2 regions of the Arthrobacter sp. PGP41 genome follow, and region 2 is predicted to be linked to the other one. Evidence: riboswitches for the same ligand, from Rfam matches in the RefSeq annotation. Region 2 holds a riboswitch; the other holds the start of a gene.
The links. Region 2 has a riboswitch for S-adenosylmethionine ahead of C3B78_RS06340 (bifunctional o-acetylhomoserine/o-acetylserine sulfhydrylase). Riboswitches for the same ligand answer to the same signal wherever they lie in the genome.
Positions count from the first base shown of each region.

Region 1: it holds a riboswitch for S-adenosylmethionine, as region 2 does, so the genes downstream of both, C3B78_RS12800 (aminotransferase class V-fold PLP-dependent enzyme) here and C3B78_RS06340 (bifunctional o-acetylhomoserine/o-acetylserine sulfhydrylase) in region 2, are expected to answer to the same signal.

Region 1 covers NZ_CP026514.1:2,804,415-2,809,407, reverse strand. Annotated here, with positions in the region: gene C3B78_RS12805 (class I SAM-dependent methyltransferase) at 1-474, opposite strand, end outside; gene C3B78_RS12800 (aminotransferase class V-fold PLP-dependent enzyme) at 568-2,010, opposite strand; SAM riboswitch class IV at 2,046-2,159, opposite strand; gene hisN (histidinol-phosphatase) at 2,319-3,131, opposite strand; gene rsgA (ribosome small subunit-dependent GTPase A) at 3,180-4,295, opposite strand; gene aroA (3-phosphoshikimate 1-carboxyvinyltransferase) at 4,279-4,993, opposite strand, start outside.
Region 2 covers NZ_CP026514.1:1,405,869-1,410,861, forward strand. Annotated here, with positions in the region: gene C3B78_RS06330 (VOC family protein) at 87-725, opposite strand; gene C3B78_RS19835 (S8 family peptidase) at 840-2,984, opposite strand; SAM riboswitch class IV at 3,418-3,531, shown strand; gene C3B78_RS06340 (bifunctional o-acetylhomoserine/o-acetylserine sulfhydrylase) at 3,575-4,900, shown strand.

The DNA of each region.
Region 1 (4,993 bases), 1.4 Mb from region 2:
CCTCGAGAGCCGGTGGACCCAGGGGACGGACGTGTCCAGCTGGTTCCAGACCAGGCCAAGAGTTCCCTGCGGGCGGAGGACGCGGGCCAGTTCCGTGCTGGCCCGCAGCGCATCGCACCAGTGCCAGGCCTGGGCCACGGTGACGACGTCGAACGCTGAATCAGGCAGGCCGGTGGCCTCCGCGGCGCCCAGGACAGCCGCGGCGCCGGGATAGTGTTCCGCCAGTTGCCCGAGCATGTCGGCTGAGGGGTCCACCGCGGTGACAGAGAGACCAAGGTCCAGCAGCAGTTCAGTGAACTTGCCGGTGCCGGCACCGACATCGAGCGCATCGCGGGCGCCCTGCGGGACCAGCCACTGGGCGGTCTCCGGGGGATATCCGGGCCGCACCTGCTGGTAATGCTTGCCGCCATCCTGGAAGCTTTGGCCCAGTTCCCGGCGTCGGCCATGATCCAGCTTGGGGCCACCCCGTGCCACGCGTGGCCTCCTTCGTCAGGTCTCGTTGCTACCTTCCGAATTTACCGCACCCGCGCCGGTGTCGCGGATGGCCGCCTTCAGTCGTGCCGCACGTCAGTCGTCGATGCAGGGGGCGGCGCCGGCCGTTCCCGGCGTGTTGGGAGCCCAATGCGGGTATGTGCGGTTGTCGTTGGCGGGAACCCAGCGGCCCGCATCCACCACATAGTCCCAGCCGAGCCCCTTGCTCCGCAGCTCACGGATTCCTGCCAGGAGCCGCTGGGCATCGTCAAGCCGGGATCCCACGCCGAAGCTGGCACGGAGGGAACCGGACGGCAGGCCCAGCCGCTTCAGCAGCGGGTGGGCGCAGAAGCGGCCGTCGCGCAGGCCCACGCCATGCTCTGCTGACAGGTACGCCGCCACGAGTCCGGCGTCGTATCCTTCCACCGAGAAGTTGACCACCCCGATGGTGTCGGTATCCGGGTTCGTGTCCTTGAAAATCTGGTGGACAGTCACGCCGTCGATTCCCTGCAGGCCTTCCACCAGGTAGGAACGGATGGCTGATTCGTGTGCGTGCCAGCGGTCCTGGTCCAGCGCAGCGATGACCTGCGTCGCACGGGCCAGGGTAGCCGCTCCCAGTACGTTCGGTGATCCGCCCTCGTGGCGGGCCGGACCCGTTGCCCAGCTGACGCCGTCGAGCCTTGCCTCCTTGACGGCGCCGCCGCCGGCCAGGTGCGGTGTTCCGGCGTCGAGCCAGTCCGGCCGCCCCACCAGCACGCCGGCCCCAAAAGGCGCGTAGAGCTTATGCCCCGAGAAGGCGATGTAGTCGACGTCGTCAGCGGTGATGTCAATACGGCGGTGCGGCGCCAGCTGCGCCGCGTCCACGACGATGCGCGCGCCGTGCTCGTGGGCGAGTGCGGCGAGGGCACGGATGGGAAGGATTTCGCCCGTGACGTTGGACGCGCCGGTGACGGCGAGCAGGCTTACGCCGCCGTGCTGCAGTTCGGCACGCACGGCCTCAACGGTCCCTGCGATGGTATCGGCCGCCACGATGCTGCGGTGGGGGACACCCTGCCATGGCAGCAGGTTGGCGTGGTGCTCAATGTCGAGGTACAGGACGTCGCCGTCGGCCTGGCCGTCCGTGCCGGGCAGGCAGCCGGCCAGCAGGTTGAGGGAGTCGGTGGTGTTCCGGGTGAAGATCACAGAATCGTCCGGGCGGCCGCCCACGAACTCCCGGACGATCGCACGGGAATTCTCGTAGACCGAGGTGCTGATCTGGGAGGCGTAGCCCGCTCCGCGGTGCACGCTCGCGTAGAACGGCAGGATTTCGTTGAGGTAGGCGGACACTACGGACAGCGCCGGCGCGGACGCGCCGTAGTCCAGGTTCGCGTACCGCACGTGCCCGCCATGGATCAGGGGAGCCTGGATTTCCGCGCCGGTGACTGCCGCCAGGGGACGGCCGGCTGCGGCATGGTGCTGGTCGAAGCGGGCTTCCGGTCCGGGCTGTGCTGCGGCTTCAGGCTGGATTGCGGCGTTGGGGGAGACGGTGGCTGTTGTCACAGAGACCTCACTTTGAAACAGGACTCCGCTGGGGGAATCCGCGCTTGCCGCATCCGTTCCGGACCGGCCTGGTCGTCACCCGGGGCACCCCACCGCGAATGGAGGGTTGCCGGCCAGCAAACCGGGGTTTAGCGCTGGCACTCGTGACCTGCTTAAGAGCGTAGAACATAGCCTGTGCAGGCTAAAAGCCCGCCGGAATGTTAAGGGCTTTGTTACGTGCACTTGAAAAGGGCTGCATTAGCCGAAGATAACGACGGCGGACGCCTCCTTTCGGAGGTGCCCGCCGTTGATTGTTCGGAAGAGGAGGGTCAGAGGAGGTCGTCCAGGTCCGGGTTCAACCGGCGCAGCACCTCCGAGTGCAGGATGGAATTCGTGGCCAGTGCGTTGCCGCCGAACGGGCCGTCCTCGCCTTCCAGCGATGTGAATCGGCCGCCCGCTTCAACCACGATGGGCACCAGGGCGGCCATGTCGTAGAGGTTGAGTTCGGGCTCGCAGGCGATATCCACCGAGCCCTCCGCCACCATGCAGTACGACCAGAAGTCCCCGAACGCCCTGGTACGCCACACGTCCTCCGTGAGGCCCAGGAATTCGTTGAGGTTCCCGCGCTCCTTCCAGCCGCCAAGGCTCGAGTACGAAAGGGAAGCGTCGGACAGTCTGGAGACGTTGGATACCCGGAGCCGGGTTGCGGCTGCCAGGGAACGTCCCATATAGGCGCCCATGCCCTTGGCCGCCCACCAGCGCTTGCCCAGTGCGGGGGCACTCACTACGCCCACCACCGGCTCGCCTTCGTCCACGAGGGCGATCAGGGTGGCCCAGACCGGAACGCCGCGGACAAAATTCTTGGTGCCGTCGATGGGATCGATGATCCACCGCCGCGCGCCATGGCCGGTGCTGCCGAACTCCTCGCCGAGTACGGCATCGCGCGGACGGGAGCGGGAGAGCTGGCCGCGGATGGCTTCCTCGGCCGCCTTGTCCGCATCGGTGACCGGCGTCAGGTCCGGCTTGGTCTCGATGTGGAGGTCCAGCGCCTTGAAGCGGCTCATTGTCTGGTCGTCCACAGAGTCGGCCAGGACGTGGGCCAGGCGCAGGTCATCGTTGTAGCTCGAAGCGGGTTGGATCATGGTTCCAAACTACCGTCTGCGCGCCGTTCTGCCGGGAACCCGGCCCTGTCAGTTGACGCTGCCCAGCTCCTTGGCCTCCTGGGCTTCCATTCGTGGGTCCGTCCCCAGCAGCCGCCGCAGGGAGGCCAGCCTTGCTGCACCGGTGGGCCCGGCATGGCCCCCCGCTACCCATGCATCCAGCCCGCAGTCCACTGCGATGGCTGTGTGCTTGCAGCCGCGCTCGCAGTCATCCGTGCCGGGGGAGAGGTCCGGGAACGAACGCAGGATCCGGTCCGGGTCCACGTGGGCCAGGCCGAAGGAGCGGATGCCGGGGGTGTCGATGATCCAGCTGCCCGAAGGCGCGTCCGCGAGGCGCAGGGCGAGGGCGGACGACGATGTATGCCTTCCCCGGCCGGTTACGGCGTTCACCCCGCCGGTGGCCCGTTCGGCTCCGGTCAGCGCATTCACCATCGTTGACTTGCCTACGCCGGAATGCCCCAGCATGACTGTTACTTTCCCGTCGAGGTAGGTCCGGAGCTCCGCGACGGCGGTCCTGTCCAGGCGGGCGGACAGGCCGTCGTCGGAACGGGCGTCCACGCCCGAGGCCTGCGCATCCGCAGTCCGGCTGATGATCACCGGGAAGTCCAGGTGGGTGTAGTTGGCCAGCAGCTCCGCGGGATCCTTGATGTCCGCCTTGGTGACCAGCAGGATCGGCTCGATACCGGCGTCGTAGGCGGCCACCAGGGCGCGGTCGATGAAGCCCGTCCGCGGCTCGGGGTTGGCAGCCGCCACCACAATGACAAGCTGGTCAGCATTGGCCACCACGGCACGTTCCACCGGATCCGTATCGTCAGCGCTGCGCCGCAGGAGCGTCTTGCGGTTTTGGATTTTCACCAGCCGTGCCAAAGTGTCCGGCTCGCCGGAGACATCACCCACGAGTGATACAAAATCGCCCGCGACCACCGGGTTCCTTCGCAGTTCCCTTGCCCTGGCGGCAATAACCACACGCTCGTTGCCCGAGTCCTCACCCACCACGGCTGTGTAACGGCCACGGTCAACCGTGATGATCCGGCCGGTGACGGCGTCGTCGTGGCTGGGCCTGTCCTTGGTGCGGGGCCTGGAGCCCTTCTTGCTGGGCCGGATCCGGACATCGGATTCGTCCCAGGAGTCAGTGCTCCGCGCCACCGCTGGAACCTTCCGCCCCCGCCTCGGGGGTGCCGTCCTGCGCAAGCATGTCCGCCCACAACCGGGGGAAATCCGGCATGGTCTTGGCGGTGGTGGCGATGTCCTCCACCTCGACGCCCTCCACGGCCAGGCCGAGGATGGCTCCGGCGGTAGCCATGCGGTGGTCCGCGTAGCTGTGGACGACGCCGGCGTGCAGCCTGGCAGGCCGGATCACCAGGCCGTCGCTGGTTTCCTCGGCGTCACCGCCGAGCCGGTTGATTTCAGCCACCAGAGCGGCAAGCCGGTCCGTTTCATGTCCCCGCAGGTGGGCAATGCCGCTCAGCCGCGAGGGCCCGTCCGCCAGTGCACACAGGGCGGCGACGGTGGGGGCCAGCTCGCTGGTGTCGGCGAAGTCCGCGCCTTTGATGGCCGGTCCGCCCGTCACTGTCAGGACGCCGTCGTGCAAGGTGACCTCGGCGCCCATCCGGGTGAGGATGCTCCGCCAGAGATCACCTACCTGCTGCGTCTCTTCGGGCCAGTTGGGGATCCGCACGGTGCCGCGCGAGGCCAAGGCCGCGGCGAGGAACGGCCCGGCGTTTGACAGGTCCTGCTCGATCCTCTGGTCAAATGCCCGGATGGGTCCCGGGCTGACAACCCAGTGGTTGGGACGCGAGTCGTCCACGGCTACACCGGCTCCACGCAGGACGGCCACGGTCATG
Region 2 (4,993 bases):
AGAGAGCCGGAAAAATGGATTCGGCCGCCATCGGCAGGTGACGCCTTTGTCACGTGCTGATGGCGGCCGAAGGCCAGGAGTGCGGGTCAGATGGTGACGGCTCCGTTGCCGGTCTCGAACGTTACTGAGAGGATCCCGGGGGTTCCGTGCGGCGCCACCCACTCTACGGCGACGTCCTCCAGCGGCTTTTCGACCGGTTCGCCCAGCCACTCCGTAACCCGGGCCGCGGAACCGGCAATGGTGAGGCAGCTCATCTTGACGTTGCTCTCGTAGGCGTTGGACGGGTGCAGGGACGGATCCCCCTCCCATTTGAGCATGTACGGAACCTGGGGGTCGGCAATCAGGCCCAGGATGCCGATCTGCTTCCAGACCAGTTCGCGGCCATCAGGGAACTTGCGGTTGCCGTTGACGGCGGAGCGGCCCAGCCGCTCCTCAAAGGGAGCCAGGTCGTCCACCTCGACGCACCAGCCCATCCAGCCGCCGCCCGCGGCAGACCGTGCACGCACAGCCTGCCCGAAAGGGGCCTTGTCGGAAGCGGGGTGGTCCAGGACCTCCACCACCTCAAGGTATTTGTGCCCCGCGAGCGGGATGATCATATTCCGGGTTCCGAACCGCGGGTGTACCCCGCCCTTCACTGCCTCAACGCCGAGGGCAGAGGAAATACGTTCGGTGGTGGCAGCCAGGCCATCGTGTTCACAGGCGTAAGAGACGTGATCCATGCGCATGCCAACATCTTGGCACTTTGTGATCGGCCTCTCAGCTTAGGCAACCCTAACTGGAGACTTCTGATCCCGGCGGTGCCTGCGGGCGGGGTGGGGTCGGAAGAAGCTCCAGCCGATTTATTTGTCGATGTAGTAGCCGGAGGTGTCGGCGATGAGGTGGACGGTGCCGCTGGAGTTGTTGGTAAGTGCGATGGTTCCGTCGGTGCCTACGGGGCTGATGACGAGGTTGGGGGTGGTTTGGCCGGGGGTGAAGTTCAGGTTGGAGGTCCCGGGGGCGGTTGTGCCGCCGGCGTGGACGGTGATGTTTCCGACGCTGGTTGGGGAAGTGACGGTGACGTTGACTGCGATGGCTGACACTCCGGTGGCCGGGATGCCGCCGCGTCCGGTTACGGGCACGCGGATTGTGGCGCCGGGGGCGACGGGGCCGGTGGTTCCTCCGGTACCGTTGCGGCTGTCTAGCTGCCTGAAAGGTACTTGGGACGAGAACGCTCCCGGATTTGAGGGTGTCCCGTCGATGTAGTAGCCGGAGGTGTCGGCGATGAGGTGGACGGTGCCGCTGGAGTTGTTGGTAAGTGCGATGGTTCCGTCGGTGCCTACGGGGCTGATGACGAGGTTGGGGGTGGTTTGGCCGGGGGTGAAGTTCAGGTTGGAGGTCCCGGGGGCGGTTGTGCCGCCGGCGTGGACGGTGATGTTTCCGACGCTGGTTGGGGAAGTGACGGTGACGTTGACTGCGATGGCTGACACTCCGGTGGCCGGGATGCCGCCGCGTCCGGTTACGGGCACGCGGATTGTGGCGCCGGGGGCGACGGGGCCGGTGGTTCCTCCGGTACCGTTGCGGCTGTCTAGCTGCCTGAAAGGTACTTGGGACGAGAACGCTCCCGGATTTGAGGGTGTCCCGTCGATGTAGTAGCCGGAGGTGTCGGCGATGAGGTGGACGGTGCCGCTGGAGTTGTTGGTCAGTGCGATGGTTCCGTCGGTGCCTACGGGGCTGATGACGAGGTTGGGGGTGGTTTGGCCGGGGGTGAAGTTCAGGTTGGAGGTCCCGGGGGCGGTTGTGCCGCCGGCGTGGACGGTGATGTTTCCGACGCTGGTTGGGGAAGTGACGGTGACGTTGACTGCGATGGCTGACACTCCGGTGGCCGGGATGCCGCCGCGTCCGGTTACGGGCACGCGGATTGTGGCGCCGGGGGCGACGGGGCCGGTGGTTCCTCCGGTACCGTTGCGGGTGTCTAGCTGCCTGAAAGGTGTCTGGGACGAGAAGCTGCCCGCACCGGACGTGATGTTGCTCTCGACCGCTGGTGCGATATGCAGCAAACGGTTTGGCGTTCCGAGACTGGTTCCAGCAATGCGACTCGTTGTAGCTGAGGCGATGACTGCCTCAGCCACTTGGGCAGGAGTCAGCCGTGGGTTTCCGGACAACAGAAGTGCTGCCGCGCCAGCCACATGCGGTGTAGCCATAGATGTTCCGCTAAGCGCAGCCGTGCTATTAGGGGAGGTGTGCCAAGCAGCTTTGATGCCCACCCCCGGAGCGTAGAGATCCACGCAGCTTCCATGGTTGGAGAATGGGGCGTGCCTGTCGGATGTATCGCTGGCTGCCACCGTTACCGCATCTGGCGTGCGGGCCGGGGATGCGGAGCAGGCATCGGTGGCTCTGTTCCCCGCAGCGACGACCGCGGAGACCCCGTCCTTAATGACAGCTTGGACCGCCGCGTCGAGCGTACTGCTGGCTGGCCCGCCGATGCTGAGGTTGACCACGGCGGGAGCTCCCTCCCGGTGCTGTCCTACAATCCACTCCAGGCCTGCGATTACGTCCGAGTAGAGGCCTGAGCCGTCGCAGGCGAGTGCCCGCACCGGAATGACGGTGGCCGATTTTGCGACACCATAGACATGGCCAGCGACGGTTCCTGCAACGTGCGTTCCGTGGCCGTTGCAGTCGCCTGATCCCAGTCCATCAGCCATTGCACTCCATCCTGCTGCAACCCGGCCGCCAAAGTCGACGTGTGAGGCAAGGACCCCGGTGTCCACTACGTAGACGCTGACACCCAGTCCGGTGGCAGGGGGCGTATACGTCCCGGAGAGGGGAAGTGCCTGCTGGTCGGCGCGGTCAAGTCCCCAGGGAGCGTCTAGCTGTGTCTCGGAGACTTTGATGATGTGGTCAGGTTCCACGGCCACAGCCCGTCCGGAACGCGCAACAGCGGCGGCCTGCCCTGGTGTCGCCCGGACAGCAGCCCCCTGGAATGCCGTTTCGAAGGTGCGGCTCACTTCGATTCCCTGGGCCCGCAGGGTCCGCGCCTCACCACGGACATCAGTTCCAGAAGCGAATCGGACGATGTAGCGCCCGCTGTCACTTTCGTGGGGGGCTGTCGGGGTCGCGGCTGCCACGGGCGGCGCCACGATCCCACCTGCCAGGCTGATGAGGCAAAGCGCGACAGACGAAAGGAATGCGTGGCGAGCCAGGAGAAAGGGCTGGGGCAATTGAATTTTGTTCCTTCTCTGAATAGAGAAACAGGCTAGTGAAGATTCCGAAGCTCAATCTATCGGAAGCGGAGGCGGCGGACGCCAAACCTCAAGAGATCCTGCGGGGACCTTGCGCAAATCTGAGGAAGGCAGTTGATTTTCTTGGTTTGACCCCGTGCGGAAGTCACACCCAGTCATACTCGTGACGTCGGTGCGAGCTGTTCCTACCCTGGGCTCAGGTCATGAGTGCCAGCGCCAAGCCCGGCTCGCTGGCCGGCAACCTCCATCCGCGGTGGGGTGCCCCGGGTGAGGACCTGGCTGTCCGGCAACGGCCGGGCGGCAAGCGCGGCCCGCGACGCTTCCAGCATGCCGGGCCCATGTCAAAGGAGCCTTAGTTGTCCAACGGATGGTCTTTTGAAACCCGCCAGATCCACGCAGGGCAGGAGCCGGACAGTGCCACCGGCGCCCGTGCGCTCCCTATCTACCAGACCACGTCCTTCGTGTTCCCCAGTGCGGAAAGCGCCGCCAACCGCTTTGCCCTTGCTGAACTGGCGCCGATCTACACCCGCATCGGCAATCCCACCCAGGACGCCGTGGAACAGCGGATCGCGAGCCTTGAAGGCGGGTTGGGAGCACTCCTGCTGAGTTCAGGACAGGCAGCTGAGACCTTTGCTGTCCTTAATATCGCCGAGGCGGGGGACCACATCGTTGCCAGCCCCAGCCTGTACGGCGGAACGTACAATCTTTTCGCCCACACCCTGAAGAAGTTCGGAATCTCCGTGACCTTCGTGGCGGACCCGGACAATCTGGACCAGTGGCGTGACGCGGTCCGGCCAAACACCAAGCTGTTCTTCGCCGAAGCGGTGTCCAATCCCCGCCAGGACGTCCTGGACATCGAGTGCGTGTCAGGCATCGCCCATGATGCCGGCGTGCCCCTGATCGTGGACAACACCCTGTCCACCCCGTACCTGATCCGGCCCCTGGAATGGGGAGCGGACATCGTGGTCCACTCGGCTACGAAGTACTTGGGCGGCCACGGGTCCGCAATCGCCGGCGTAATTGTGGACTCCGGCAAGTTCGACTTCGGCCAGGACCCTGCCAAATTCCCGGGATTCAACACCCCCGACCCCACGTACAACGGACTGGTGTATGCCCGGGACCTTGGCAAGGACGGGGCCCTGGGCGCCAACCTCTCCTACATCCTGAAGGCCCGCGTCCAGCTTCTCCGCGACCTGGGCTCGGCAGTGTCGCCCTTCAACGCCTTCCTGATCGCCCAGGGCCTGGAAACCTTGAGCCTTCGGGTGGAACGTCACGTTGCCAACGCCCTCGAAGTGGCGCGGTGGCTGGAAGGGCGTGACGACGTCGAGTCCGTCGCCTACGCCGGCCTGCCCTCCAGCCGGTGGTACGAGCGGGGCCGCAAGTACGGGCCCAGGGGCACCGGCGCGATTGTGTCGTTCAACCTCGCCGGCGGAGCCGAAGCCGGCAAACGATTCGTGGACGCGCTGGAACTGCACTCCCACGTGGCAAACATCGGCGACGTCCGCTCCCTGGTGATCCACCCGGCGTCGACCACCCACAGCCAGCTCTCTCCGGAGCAGCAGGTGGTGGCCGGGGTCACTCCGGGCCTGGTGCGGCTGTCGGTGGGGATCGAGCACATTGACGACATCCTGGCGGACCTGGAAGCCGGCTTCCGTGCTGCCAAGGAGGCAACCGGAGCCTAGCAGCACACGGCCGCCCAGCACGGCGGCAAGCCGGGGAAGTCACAACCAGTCACACTCTTGGCGGCAGGCAGGGGCTGTTTCGTACACTCGAAC